One region of the Paenibacillus sp. YYML68 genome, then DNA from elsewhere that is predicted to be linked to it. Evidence: predicted binding sites of a transcription regulator. Region 1 holds the regulator's gene; each other region holds the start of a gene.
What was found. The regulator LexA, encoded in region 1, represses DNA repair genes until DNA is damaged. The targets are predictions, from matches to a motif close to CGAACATATGTTCG.

Region 1 (4,647 bases):
CATTGTCCGAAGCAACTCCTAACCTCGACGAGCTGCTGAAGAAATTCGAGAGCGTGCACACACATACCGAGGATGAAGTGCGCGCCATTACAGCGGGAAGAGGTATCTTCATCATTAAGGGAACAGACGACGTAGGCTACTTCGATGTAGAGCTCGAAGCTGGCGATGTCATCTCCGTACCCGAGTATAAGCCGCACTTCTTCACGCTGATGGAGAACCGTCAAATCGTAGCGGTTCGCCTATTCATCGAAACCGAAGGCTGGATCGCTCACCCGTTCGAGGATTCAACATTCCAAAAGGCATAACAGTTACGTAATTGTAAAAAACGATGCTCGTCTGATGATCGAACGGATCAACTGAACGAGCATCGTTTTTTATTTGAGAACAGATGTGCTGCTTATGCTTAATTCTGTTGTATGCTACAATTCATCCAAGATCGGCTGAATATCGCGCAGACTTGCAATCTGGAATACCGGCTCGATATCAGCATTGCGATCGACATGGTGACGATTAATCCACATATTGCGCATGCCAACTGTGTTGGAACCCAGAATATCAGTCGTTAGCTTATCACCGATCATAACGCCTTCCTCGGGCTTGATCTGAAGAAGCTCCATCGCATGGTGGAAGATTGAGGCAGCAGGCTTACCTTCCCCGAATTCACCCGAGATGATGATGTGCTCGAAGTATGCCGCCAGCTGAGGAACTCCTGCCAGCTTCTCCTTCTGCAGGTCAGGAGAACCGTTGGTCAGCAGAAGCAGCTTGTAGCGCCCCTTCAATTGATCAAGCACCTCGAACGTTTCCTCATACACATATGGACGCGATCTGCGCTCAGCCGGGAATTGTTCAGCCAGCCTAGCTCCTAGCTCAGCATCATCAATCCCTGATGCCTTAAGACCGTTCGTCCACGATTGCTTCCGATACTCAGGCGCCAGCGCTTGCAGCTTACGGAACTCCTCCTGATGACCGGAGGTGAAGTTCGCCCAGAGTCCTTCGAACGGATTAATGCCGATCATCTTGGTGAATGGATACGTCTCGTAAGACTCATACAGCGCCCGAGCTTCACGCCGAACCAGCTCCCCCAATTGAGCCGCATCCAGCTCATAATGCTTAGCTGCCTCTGCACATGTAGCTTCGAACGCCTCCTGCACACTACGATCATCCCACAAGAGCGTATCATCGAGATCAAACAGCACAGCTTTAATCGTCATCGGTTTACTCCTCTTTCTCCCCTAATTAGGATTGCTTATTTACTGCTACTTGATTTTTTTCAGCAAATTCGATAAGCTTTGCGTTCATTGCTTCCATTGGCATTTGATGGAACAGCTTCGAGAATACCCAGCGTCCGTTCTTCCCCTTGAACCGGATCACGACTGCGTCCTTGCCGATCGTAATGTCCTCAATCTGTTCTGCGTCATAGTAGCGATCTCCGCCGAATCGACGCGAGCTGATGGAATGCTTCGATATTTTGAGAAGCGGTCTGCGCACCCAGTAAATAAGGAGAGCAAGCAATATGTAGCTCGCGCTCGTTACCCAATACATCGAGCTCTGATCAGGCTGTTCTCGAAATACCATAAAGCTGAAAACGCCGATTGCAACTAGCACAAAGGGCATCACCCAGCTACGCCCCTTGAACGTATCTGTTCCGTCTGAAGATCTTACAGAAGGCGTGACACCTTTCTTCTTTCTTACATCCTTCGCATTTTTACGTACCATTCGTTCCCACTTACGCGACATGATTGATTCCCCTTATGTGTCCAATGTATTAACCCTTGTCCTCTTCGTCGACAAGCTTGATATTCTCGAGCTGATTTCTCAAGTTTGATTTGAACGAATCAATGTACTTTCTTCGCAGCTCGTCTCTTTCCTCAAGCTCGGCCGGGGTTAATCCTTCAGACTTAAACTTGCGGGCCAATTCATTGATACGCTTGACTGTTGCGTCGTGATCTGACTCGTGCATGCTATTCCTCCCAATCGCGTCTAGTTCGTGCTGAGTCCCAAACCGCGAAATATACGGGTTTTGACCGGGAATTATATCAATAATACTTTGACACTAGATCATACGATTGTCAAGCGATGTGCACGAGTATTAGTCGGGAAGAATTAGCTTCTGTCCAGCCTTGATGGATGAATCCTTAAGTCCGTTCAGCTTCTTCAGCTTATAGATATATTCCTTAATACCGAATTGACCGGTTGAATAGTCAGAAGCAATCCCCCACAGCGTGTCACCATATTCCACGATAATCGTTCGGTGTTCGATCGGCTTCGTATCAGCCGCATACACGTCTGTCTGACCGAAGCTGGCCGATACGAGCAGAATAATCAGAACGATCCCAAGCAACGTTGCTCCCGCCGCCGCCATTCGCTTCACTTGCTTGCGCTTGTTCCACTTCGAAGCTTCGATCTTCTTACCTTGCGCGATGCTGCCTGTATATGTATGTATCATTATTTACCACTCCCCCAAACAAATGTTCTGATAAAAACATATCACGAACCTATGTTCGTGTCAATATTTTGCCAGAACTCATGTTTGTACGAACGGCTATTCTGTGTTATACTTTAAACAATATAATTCCTATAATTGGAGTGATTCGATGAGCAAGATTTCCTCCCGTCAGCAAGCCATATTGAACTTCATTAAGAATGAAGTTAAAGATAAAGGCTATCCACCCTCCGTTCGTGAAATCGGCGAAGCCGTCGGATTAGCCTCCAGCTCCACCGTGCACGGGCACCTCGAGCGGCTGGAGAAGAAGGGTCTCATTCGCAGAGATCCTACGAAGCCTAGAGCCATTGAAATTACAGACGGCGAAGCAACAGACGGCGCCTTCTCCGTATCTGTATCACGCGTTCCCCTCATTGGGCGGGTTACGGCCGGTGTGCCGATTACTGCAACCGAGAACATTGAAGACTATTTCCCATTGCCTAGCCACTACGTCGGCGATCACAACGTGTTCATGCTGAGCGTCATCGGCGAAAGTATGATCGAGGCCGGCATTCACAATGGGGATTACGTCATCGTACGTCAGCAGCAGACGGCAACTAACGGCGAGATCGTCGTTGCGATGACCGAGGATGATGAGGCGACCGTCAAGACGTTCTATAAGGAGAAGGATCATATTCGTCTTCAGCCAGAGAATCCGACGATGGAACCGATTCGTCTAACGAACGTCACCATTCTTGGCAAAGTTATCGGCGTGTTCCGTAACATCCACTGATCAATCTGACCGCATTAACGCACAAGCAATTCCATAAGCAAGTAAAGACGAATAAGCCCTGATCTTACAGCGATCATCTGATCTGCCGTATGAATCAGGGCTTATTTAGTGCTTGCTGAACAAGATTATATACAGCCTTCACCCCCCGGGTTGGTACACGTAGCCATTGCAGGCTGAGATGCGTAGGATTTATTTCTTGACATTGATGTATAATTTCAATATAGTACTGACTAGTTGGTATGTTATGGGAGGGCATAAACATGAAGCATATAGACACAAGTATTCCGCTTAAAAAAGACAAGCTTCTTGAGGCTGCACTTTCACTTATGCTCGCGAAAGGCTATCATGGAACAACGGTCGATGAGATCTGCGTCCAAGCAGGTGTGACCAAGGGTAGCTTTTTTCATTACTTCAAGTCCAAGGAAGATGTTGGCAAAGCCGCTATTGAACAATTTGAGAGGCTTCAACTCCATTTCATTGCCGAAGCTGGATTGAATGGAATCCATGACCCGCTAGAAAAGCTGCACGCATTTTTAGATTTTTTCTCCGAGATGGCGAGCAATCCCGACTCCCCTAGTAGCTGTCTGGTAGCGGTGATGACGCAAGAATTGGCCGAAACGAGCGAAGTTTTTCGCGCGTTATGCGAAGAGAAACTGCTTAATAATACGAAACTGTTGAAGTCAATCTTCGACGAACTCTCACTGACTACACCAGCCTTGAAGCTAGATGGCCAACAGCTTGCGGATTATTTTTTCTCAACCTACCAAGGCTCACTGATCCTAGCGAAAGCGAGAAATGACAGAGAGGTAATCAAATGTAATATAGAGTATTTCAGACAATATATTTCTTGCTTGCTGAATAACCATTGATCGATGAACCCGGTTCCATACACAACGCGCATCATATGCGTGTTTTGCTTTAGATATACACATACCAACTGGTTGGACTTAAATTGAAATGAAAGGGTGTTCGACGGTGAATTTTATTAATGGCCTGACGTCACGGCACGATAGAGCTAGAATCGTTAGGATTCCGATCCTTCCTCTCCATATGGTGAATGCTTATTTAGTTATAGGGCTGGATGGATGCATCCTCATCGATGCAGGGCTGCCGGGATCAGAACACAAAATTGGGCAAGCATTGTTCCGAGAAAATCGATCTTGGAAAGACATCAAGCTGATTATAATAACTCATGCGCATGTCGATCATGCGGGCAGCGCCGCGAAGATTCGAGAACTGTCAGGAGCACCGATATTGGCTCACCAAGCGGACGCGAAGCATTATAGCCGGGAGTCTCCCATGACCTTCTGCCCGACGGGCTGGTTCGGCCGGTTATTTATCAAGACGCCATTAATGTTTGAACCTTACATTGGATTCGAACCGAATATTCTGCTTGGAGAACAAACGCATATCAATCTTGACTGTTACGGGG
Region 2 (4,647 bases), 790 kb from region 1:
TGCTCGAGCCACCTGGCGTTCGCTTCAGAGCCCGCACCATCGCTCTCGAGCGATGCGTCATACGTATAAGTCCAATCTGCACCCATACGCCACCTGGAGCCTTGTATGCCGAAGGCGAGCACATAATTTTCCAGCTGATCGAACGCATATCGGCCGACAGGCGCCTCCAGCTGACTGCTGCCAGCTCGCGGCTGGAAGAAGCCTGTCTTGACACAGCGGAATACGGCGTCATACCTCCAGTGGAGCCTAGCCACCTCGAGCGCCGACCGAATGAACTCGACAAGCGGATGATGCAGCACGGACCTTTTCTGGTCAAAAAACAACGGGATTCCGTAATCGGCAAACGTTCCCGCAATCAAATCGCCATACACCTCGATACTTCGGACCGAAACGGCAATATCACGCCAGCGAAGACCATCCTCGCGCACGAGACGGATGATATCTCGAGCCATTCCCTCCACCTCGGCGCGCCGATTAACGGCCGCTGTAAGCTTCACAGCTGCAGTCTCCGTCTCCTCGGCCTTCAATCTATAGGCTGGCCTCCTGCGGCTCCACAGGTGCGTCTCCAGATGCGCCAGCATCGGATTGTGATGATGCCTTGCAGCAGGCTCTGAGGCAAGCACAACAGGCTCGTCCACCTGCACCCCGGCAGCGTGTAGTCGCTTCGTCACCTGCTGCATCGTGCGAGCTGTTGGATGGAACAGCTCCAGCTCCGGCAGCTCCTCACGAGCAGCGTAAGGCCGGTTCAGACATAGCGTGAGCGTCACCTGCTCCGCATGGAGCGCAAGCTGCTCCAGCACATCCACCTCCTGCGGCGTGAAGCCGTGGAAGCCGTCTACCCAGCACATCGCCCCCTGTATGTAAGGGGAAGCCTTGATTTGCTGAGCAAGAAGGGTCAAGTAATCTTCTCCATCCAGATAGGCGCGTGAGAGCTCCGCCTCGAATTGCTCATAGATCAGTCGTAGATCGTCCAGCTTCGGCGCGAACGAGCCGAATGCTCCAGCAAGACCCGCTTCAAGCTTGCCTTCCATGCCAGCGAAGTGCGAAGGCGTGACGTTGTACCGCTTGAATTCCGTCAGCAGCTCATTCAGCTGCTCGAGGAAGCCGTGCTGCTCCGCCGCGCCGTGCATTCGCTGCAGCCGGTCGCGGTTGCGGTGAATGATGCGATGCAGCAGCAGCTTTTTGCCCGTATCGTCTATAGGAAGTCTCGCCGTACCGCCAACCTCCTGCATCACACGCCAGGCGAGCCGTCGGAAGCTGAGCACCTGCGCACGCAGCGTGCCCCCGAGCTCCGGCACGGAGATCAGTGCATATTCGGCCTGAAACGTCGCCTGCTCCGGCACGAGCCATATGAGCGGCGCCCCTTGAGGCGCGGCGATGAGCCGCTGCTTGATTTCGTCGAGACACCAAGTCGTTTTCCCCGCTCCCGCACGTCCGAGGACGAATTGAAATGCCATTGCAGTCCCTCCTTCTCCCCATCGAACGCTGTCCTTAACTCTACTATTCTAGCAGACTTTGTCCGATTCTGGTTCATTGTGACTTTGGTATATTGTATCATAACTCCCATAATAAGAACAAACGTTCTCTACTTGTAAACTTCGTGACAAAATAAAGACGGCCCCATCTCAGATAGGACCGTCTCGTATGAACGGCTGTGTGCAGCTACAGGTCAGACTGCCTTGATTGCTTCGCTTGCTTGAAATAACCGTAAGCCTCGTTCAACAGGTGCACAAGCTGCTGGCTCTGGGCTTCACCCAAATGCTCGACCAGCCCGGCGAACATCGATCGGATCTCCACTCTCGCCTGCTCGGCCATGTGTGACCCTTTATCCGTCAGCGTAATCTCGGCATAACGCCGGTCCGTTCGATTAACGGTACGCTCCACCAGACCTTCCTTGATTAAGGCATTGACCATCTGTGTTACGGTGGGAGAAGTAACCTCCAGCACCTTGCTAAGCTCCGATACCGTCGTCATCTGCTGCTCATTATGGTCTGTTCGATCCTTCACAGCCAGAAGTACTCGCAGCTCACTCGCCTTAATGCCCCATTTCGTCGTCTTCCGCCAGTCTGCCTTGGCAAGCTTCGAGAATGTGCTTATTAATTCCGTAATATGCTGCTGAGAGGGTTGATTCATGCTCATTCATCACCGCCGATTCTGGTTACGCTAATGCCATCTATCATAAATAATGTAGGCTGAAGCGTCAATCCATTGTACAGCCCCCAATAAATACGACTTGATAATTGCTGCAGCAGCCCTTATATTGAATTACATAGGTTGCCTAACTATTTATTTGCACACTTGATAAAGAAAGAAGGATTTATAATGGAACATTTATCAGATAAGCGCAAAGCGACCATCATGCTCGCCTTAATGGCGTCCATGTTTTTCGCTGCTATTAACCAGACGATCGTCAGCACAGCCATGCCGCGAATCATTGCCATGCTTGGAGGCATGGAATATTATTCATGGGTCATTATGATCTATATGCTGACCTCCACCGTATCCACGATCTTGGTCGGCAAGCTGTCGGATCTGTACGGTCGTAAGCCATTCCTGCTCGGCGGTATCGTCGTATTCATGATTGGTGCCTTCCTGACCGGATTGTCGACCAGCATCACCCAGATGATTGCCTTTCGCGGTATTCAAGGACTCGGGGGCGGCGTGCTCATGGCGGTCACAACGATGGCGGTAGGCGACTTGTATGCGCCGCGGGAGAGAGCGAAGTGGACGGGACTAATGATGGGCATATTCGGGTTGTCGAGCGTCATCGGTCCGACACTTGGCGGCTTCATGATCGATCACATGGATTGGAAATGGCTGTTCTGGATCTTCCTTCCACTCGGGATCGTCGCCTTCACCATGATTATGCGCATGTTCCCCAAGGTTCCAAAGGTGGAGAACGTTACGATCGACTATTGGGGCTCGCTGTTTCTATCCCTCAGCATTATCTCGTTGCTGCTCGGATTTACTTGGGCGGGCACGAAGTACGACTGGGGCTCCTTCGAGATTATAGGCCTGTTCTCGCTTGGTGTTGTATTCGCGGCTATCCTCGTGCTGATCGAGCGCAAGGCCCTTAATCCGGTGCTTCCTCTATCCTTGTTCAAAAACGGCATCGTCAACATTTCGAATATGGTCGGTTTTCTCATTAATGCGGGGATGATGGGCGCGATGGTCTACTTACCGTTCTTCGTACAAGGCGTCGAAGGACTGTCGCCGACGCAGTCGGGCTTTGTGAACATGCCGATGATGATTATGATGATTGTGCTGAGCAGTCTCGTCGGACGCTGGATGACGAAGACCGGCACCTACAAGCGATACGCTGTAGCCGGTGTCTTCTCGATGATCGTGGGCATGACGATGATGATGTTCATGGACAGTGTGACGATGGCGGTCGCCAGCATGTGCGTATTCGGCGTAGGTCTCGGCCTGTGCATGCCCGTGTTCACCCTTACTGTACAGAACGCAGTGCCTGCCGACCAGCTAGGCGTAGCGACAGCATCGGCAACGTTGTTCCGCAATCTCGGAGGTACGATTGGCATCGCCGTGCTCGGCTCTGTGATGAACTCGGCTATTACGTCGAATCTCCAGCGATCGTTCCAGGCGAGTGCAGGCAGCGTCGATCTGACGAAGCTGGAGCCAGGCGTCGCGGAGCAGGCAGCGACATTTATGAATCCGCAAATTTTACTCGATCAGCCGAAGCTCAGCTCCATCTTAGCGTCGGTGCCAACGGATCTGAAGCCGCTGCTTGAGCAGCTAGTCGCCTCGCTGCGCCTCGTGCTAGCGGAGTCATTGTCCGTCGTCTTCATGACGGGAGCCGGATTGTTGGGAGCGGCGCTGCTGCTCGTCTTTTTCCTCAAGGAAATTCCGCTACGATCGGGTCAGAGGCCAGCAGAGATGCAAGGCGTTAATGACAAGGCTACCGAGAGCCCATCCGTGCTGCAGCCGTAACTGCCTCCTTTTTTACTCAACAAAAAGAAGCACTTGTCATCAATCGACAAGTGCTTCTTTGATATTCTAGCGAGGTTTATCGAACTCGCCTACGCTTATTGCATCGGCCAAGGCGCACGCTGTAGCAGCCTGTGAATCCAGAGCGCCGTTGCGCCGCGTGTAGCGGCAGCATCCTTCGTGAAGGCAACGCCGTTATCCGCCTGCAGCACCTGGAATCTCCAAGCTAAAGCAGCCGCATCCAGTGCCCAATCATCGACGGACAGCTTGCCGTTCGAATTGGTTATATATGTGCTGCGATCCGTGTCGTTGAGCTTGAGACCCGGCTGCACCGACTTCAGCGCATTGCTAAGCATCGTGACCGCTTCCTGATGCGTAATCGTCTGCTCCGGACGGAACGTACCGTCCTCATAGCCGCTGATCAGTCCTGCATTCACAGCCGTGTAGACGACGTCCGCGAACCAATCGTCAGATGCTACATCTGAGAACGTCAAGCTCGCTTGCTGTGCAGACTTCAAGCCGAGCGCACGAACGAGCAGCGCCGCGAATTCAGATCGCTTCACCTGAACATCTGCTCGGAACGTATCGTCCTCGAAGCCGTTAATGATTGAGCCTGCCGCAAGAGCATCTACAGCAGCCTTGGCATAATGATCGTCCGCCACATCGGTGAACGGCTTTTGTGCTTTATACACCGTATAGATC
Region 3 (4,647 bases), 350 kb from region 1:
GCGAGGTGTTTGCTAAGGGTGTGAACCTCGAGATCGGCTCTGTTGCCAAGGTGCGTATTACGCATTCCTTCGAGTTTGACTTGTCCGGGGAGGTCGTGGCATGAACCTGGCCAACCGGATTACGTTGGCGAGAATTTTTTTAGTACCGATCATCATGTTCTTCCTGCTCGTTAATGTAAAAACTCCGTTAATCCGGATCGAACAATTCGAAATTACGTACAATCAGATTATAGCTGCGCTTATCTTCATCATAGCGGCGAGCACGGATAGTCTGGACGGTTATATTGCGAGGAAGCGGAAGCTTGTCACGAATCTCGGTAAGCTGCTCGATCCGCTCGCAGACAAGCTTCTCGTCTCGGCCGTGCTCGTCTCGCTCGTCGAGATGGACAAGGTCGATGCTTGGGTGGCGATCGTCATTATCAGCCGTGAATTCGCGGTGACCGGCCTTCGGCAAATTGCATTGCTCGAAGGGACGGTCATGGCAGCCAGTCGGTGGGGCAAATGGAAGACCGGAACGCAGATCACGGCTATTATTGCGCTGCTGCTTAACAATTTCCCGTTCGCCTTCATTAACTTCCCGTTTGATCTTATCGCAAGCTGGGTGGCGGCCATCATCACGATCTATTCGGGGCTCGACTATTTCATCAAAAACAAGCATGTGCTGAACTTCGACGATATCTAATGGCGAACAGCGGCGCTGCTGCGGGAGGGACAGCATGAGAGCGGAAATTATCGCAATCGGCACAGAGCTGCTGATGGGTCAAATCGCAAACACCAACGCTCAATATTTATCCCGGGGCCTCGCTGATATTGGCATAGGGGTCTACTATCATACCGTTGTTGGGGATAACGTCGGGCGGATGAAGGAAGCACTGGCGGTCGCCAAGGGTCGTGCTGAGCTGATCGTGTGCACTGGAGGTCTTGGACCGACGCAGGATGATCTGACGAAGGATGTGCTGGCCGAGGTGCTCGGCCGGCAGCTTGTCGTGCATCAGCCGTCAATGGATACGATGACGGCCTTCTTCGCTCGTCGCGGCATTGAGATGGTCCAGAGCAATGCACGACAAGCGCTCATGCTCGAGGGCAGCGATCCGCTGCCTAATGAGACGGGACTTGCGGTGGGCAACGCGGTTACGGTGGATGGGACGCACTATGTGGTGCTGCCGGGACCTCCGCGTGAGATGAAGCCGATGTTCGACAATCAGGTCAAGCCGTGGCTGGAATCTAAATACCCTGGAATAGCACCGCTTCATTCCGTGATGCTGAAGTTCGCCGGAATTGGCGAGTCTACGCTCGAGCATCGACTGCTTGATCTCATTCAGCAGCAGGACGATCCGACGATCGCGCCGTATGCGAAGGAGGGCGAGGTCGCCATTCGACTGACGACTCGTGCAGCTACGGCAACCGAGGCAGACGGTAAGCTAGAACCGCTACTCGGTGAGATCCGCAGCAGGTTGGGTGAGTTTATCTATGCGGAAGAGGATGTCACGCTGGAGGAGCAGGTGGTTAAGAAGCTTACCGCTTGCGGGAAGCGGCTTGCCGTTGCAGAGAGCTGCACAGGTGGGCAGCTGAGCGATCTGCTGACGGCCGTCTCAGGCTCCTCTGAGGCGTTCTCAGGTGGTGTTATCTGCTACACGAACGATGTGAAGAAGACGGTGCTCGGAGTTCCGACAGAGCTGTTTGAAGGTCCTGAGGCACCCGGAGCGGTCAGTGAGGCTGTCGCTGCCGAGCTGGCCGAGCGCGTGCTTCGGCTGTGCGGTACCGACTATGGCATCGGAATTACAGGCGTAGCCGGTCCTTCGGAGCTCGAGGGCAAGCCGGTCGGACTCATCTACGTCGGTGTTGCTGAGCGCGGCGGTACGACTGAGGTCGTCCGGCTGGAGCTGGGCGGCAACCGGCCGACTGTGAAGCTGCGGGCGTCGAAGCGGGCGCTGTACGAGCTGTGGAAGCGGCTAAAATCTAGTTGCTGAGCGGATAGAAATGAAGTATAATAGATTTACGGAAGCACCGTAACATGTCTATCATCGTTACGGTTTTTCTTTGGAGTCAAATGCGAATGTATGTTCGAAAAAGTGGTTGGCAAAATCGAACAAAACCGTTATGATGATAGCATAATAGATGATATGACATTATATAAAAGGGAAGTGAGTGTTTTGACGGATCGTCGTGCGGCACTGGAAAATGCTCTTCGTCAAATTGAGAAGCAATTTGGTAAAGGTTCGATTATGAAGCTGGGTGAGTCTACCCATATGCAGGTTGAAACGATTCAGAGCGGCTCGCTCGCGCTCGATATTGCACTAGGCATCGGCGGATACCCGCGCGGAAGAATTATCGAAGTATACGGACCGGAATCGTCCGGTAAGACGACGGTCGCGCTCCATGCGATCGCTGAGGTACAGCGTGCCGGTGGCACCGCTGCGTTCATCGATGCCGAGCATGCGCTCGATCCGTTGTATGCTAGCAAGCTCGGCATCAACATCGACGAGCTGCTGCTGTCTCAGCCGGATACGGGTGAGCAGGCGCTCGAGATTGCCGAGGCGCTCGTGCGCAGCGGGGCGGTAGATATTATCGTCATCGACTCGGTTGCCGCGCTCGTGCCGAAGGCCGAGATTGAAGGCGAGATGGGCGATTCCCACGTCGGCTTGCAGGCGCGTCTGATGTCCCAGGCACTTCGGAAGCTGTCCGGTGCGATCAACAAGTCGAAGACGATTGCGATCTTCATCAACCAGCTTCGCGAGAAGGTCGGCGTCATGTTCGGTAATCCAGAGACGACGCCAGGCGGGCGCGCACTGAAGTTCTACTCCTCCATTCGTCTTGATGTTCGCCGTGTAGAGACAATCAAGCAAGGTAATGATATGGTCGGTAACCGTACGAAAATCAAGGTCGTCAAGAACAAGGTTGCTCCTCCGTTCAAGCAGGCAGAGATCGATATTATGTACGGTGAAGGCATCTCCCGTGAAGGCAGCCTCGTCGATATCGCGACGGAGATGGACATCATTCAGAAGAGCGGAGCCTGGTACTCCTACAATAACGATCGACTTGGTCAAGGTCGCGAGAATGCGAAGCAGTTTCTGAAGGAAAATGTTCACATCGCGGATGCGATCGAGAAGAAGATTCGCGAGAACAGCAATCTGATTGCTGTCGTCGGGGCCAATACCGACGATGAACCGGAAGAAGAGCTGGCATTGCTGGAATAGATGAATGCAAGGCACCTGTTCATTCGTGAAGGGTGTCTTTTTTCTTATATGCCAGCATGCGAAAGGTGTGACAACGATGGATGAGGGAGAGAAGCGGACGTCAGGCGGCACCATTACGTTGATCGAGCGACAGCCACGTACGAGGCATCGGTACAACATCCACTTAGACGGCGTCTATGCATTCTCGGTGCATGAAGATTTAATGATTCGTTACAGGCTGTTGAAGGGCGCTGTCGTCGAGTCAGAGGAGCTGGAGCGGCTGCTGGTCGATGAGGAGCGTCACAAGGCGTATTTAAGCGCGGTAAGGCTCTTATCCAGCAGGCTGCGCTCCGAGCATGAGCTTCGGGCTAGACTGATGGAGAAGGAGTTCGAGTCATCCATCATTGACCATTGCTTGGACCGACTGCGAAGCGAGGGGTACTTGAACGATGCGCTGTTCGCGGAGCAGCTGGCGAAGCAACGATCCGAGTCGCAGCGGAAGGGCCGACATTGGATCAAGCAGGAGCTGAAGCAGAAGGGTGTGCCGAAGGAGCATATTGAGGCTGCGCTTGAGCAGGTTGACGAGCAGACCGAGGTCGAAGGAGCGTACAAGCTCGTCAGCAGACGATACGCCAACGAGTGGCAGGAGGACTCGGTGAAGGCGCGACGGAAGGCGACAGGCTTCCTCATGCGAAGAGGGTATTCGATGAATGTGGCGTTGAAGGTGATGGATCGATTGGCAGAGCAATGGGGGAAGTCAAGCGGGGAGTGGGTTGAGTCTATGGATGTCGACGATGTGATGCATGACGATTGAAGCGGTTCAAACGGTGCAAATTGTGCGCCCAGCTGTCAACACCTTGACAAGCTTTCTACACAAACTATAAAATAATGATGTATATTCATTATACACGCCAATCGTTGGCAGCATTTGCTGACATGCCCGCTAACGATTCGCAAAGTAAAATCGCCAATTTTTACTTTTACTAACGCATGTAGAATGGATTAAACAGCCTGATTATCCCAAGCTACCCCTTGGAGAAACAACGAGGAGGTGAACTGGATGTTGAACAACCCAGTCATCTGGATTTTAATCGTTCTCGTTGTTGGTGCACTATGCTTCTGGATCGGTTATATTATCCGCAAGTCTCTTGCAGAAGCGAAAATTTCTAGTGCTGAACATGCCGCTGAGCAGATTATGGACAATGCTCGCAAGGAAGCAGACGCACTGAAGAAGGAAGCGGTTCTTGAAGCGAAGGACGAAATTCATAAGCTCAGAACCGAAGCTGAAAAAGACATTCGTGAACGTCGGAATGAAACTCAACGACAAGAGAGACGATTGTTGCAAAAAGAGGAATCGCTGGATAAAAAATTAGAATCTCTTGAGAAAAAAGAAGAGCAGGTCGCCAACAAGGAGAAACGAATCGATGAAACGCAGGCTCAGATCGATCAGATTTACCGCGATCAGGTGAGC

Region 2: the regulator LexA is predicted to act here: its motif matches at 1,572-1,585, upstream of addB (helicase-exonuclease AddAB subunit AddB).
Region 3: the regulator LexA is predicted to act here: its motif matches at 2,054-2,067, upstream of recA (recombinase RecA).

Annotation. Positions count from the first base shown of each region.
Region 1 is NZ_BQYI01000001.1:2,536,551-2,541,197, reverse strand. Features, by position in the region: gene PAE68_RS11675 (1,2-dihydroxy-3-keto-5-methylthiopentene dioxygenase) at 1-305, shown strand, start outside; gene PAE68_RS11670 (HAD family hydrolase) at 420-1,211, opposite strand; gene PAE68_RS11665 (hypothetical protein) at 1,237-1,737, opposite strand; gene PAE68_RS11660 (DUF896 domain-containing protein) at 1,766-1,960, opposite strand; gene PAE68_RS11655 (LysM peptidoglycan-binding domain-containing protein) at 2,090-2,446, opposite strand; gene lexA (transcriptional repressor LexA) at 2,595-3,215, shown strand; gene PAE68_RS11645 (TetR/AcrR family transcriptional regulator) at 3,476-4,084, shown strand; gene PAE68_RS11640 (MBL fold metallo-hydrolase) at 4,191-4,647, shown strand, end outside.
Region 2 is NZ_BQYI01000001.1:3,322,408-3,327,054, forward strand. Features, by position in the region: gene addB (helicase-exonuclease AddAB subunit AddB) at 1-1,457, opposite strand, end outside; gene PAE68_RS15140 (MarR family winged helix-turn-helix transcriptional regulator) at 1,663-2,133, opposite strand; gene PAE68_RS15145 (MDR family MFS transporter) at 2,323-3,948, shown strand; gene PAE68_RS15150 (S-layer homology domain-containing protein) at 4,044-4,647, opposite strand, start outside.
Region 3 is NZ_BQYI01000001.1:2,886,590-2,891,236, reverse strand. Features, by position in the region: gene rimO (30S ribosomal protein S12 methylthiotransferase RimO) at 1-104, shown strand, start outside; gene pgsA (CDP-diacylglycerol--glycerol-3-phosphate 3-phosphatidyltransferase) at 101-682, shown strand; gene PAE68_RS13045 (competence/damage-inducible protein A) at 717-1,970, shown strand; gene recA (recombinase RecA) at 2,154-3,197, shown strand; gene PAE68_RS13035 (RecX family transcriptional regulator) at 3,274-3,990, shown strand; gene rny (ribonuclease Y) at 4,237-4,647, shown strand, end outside.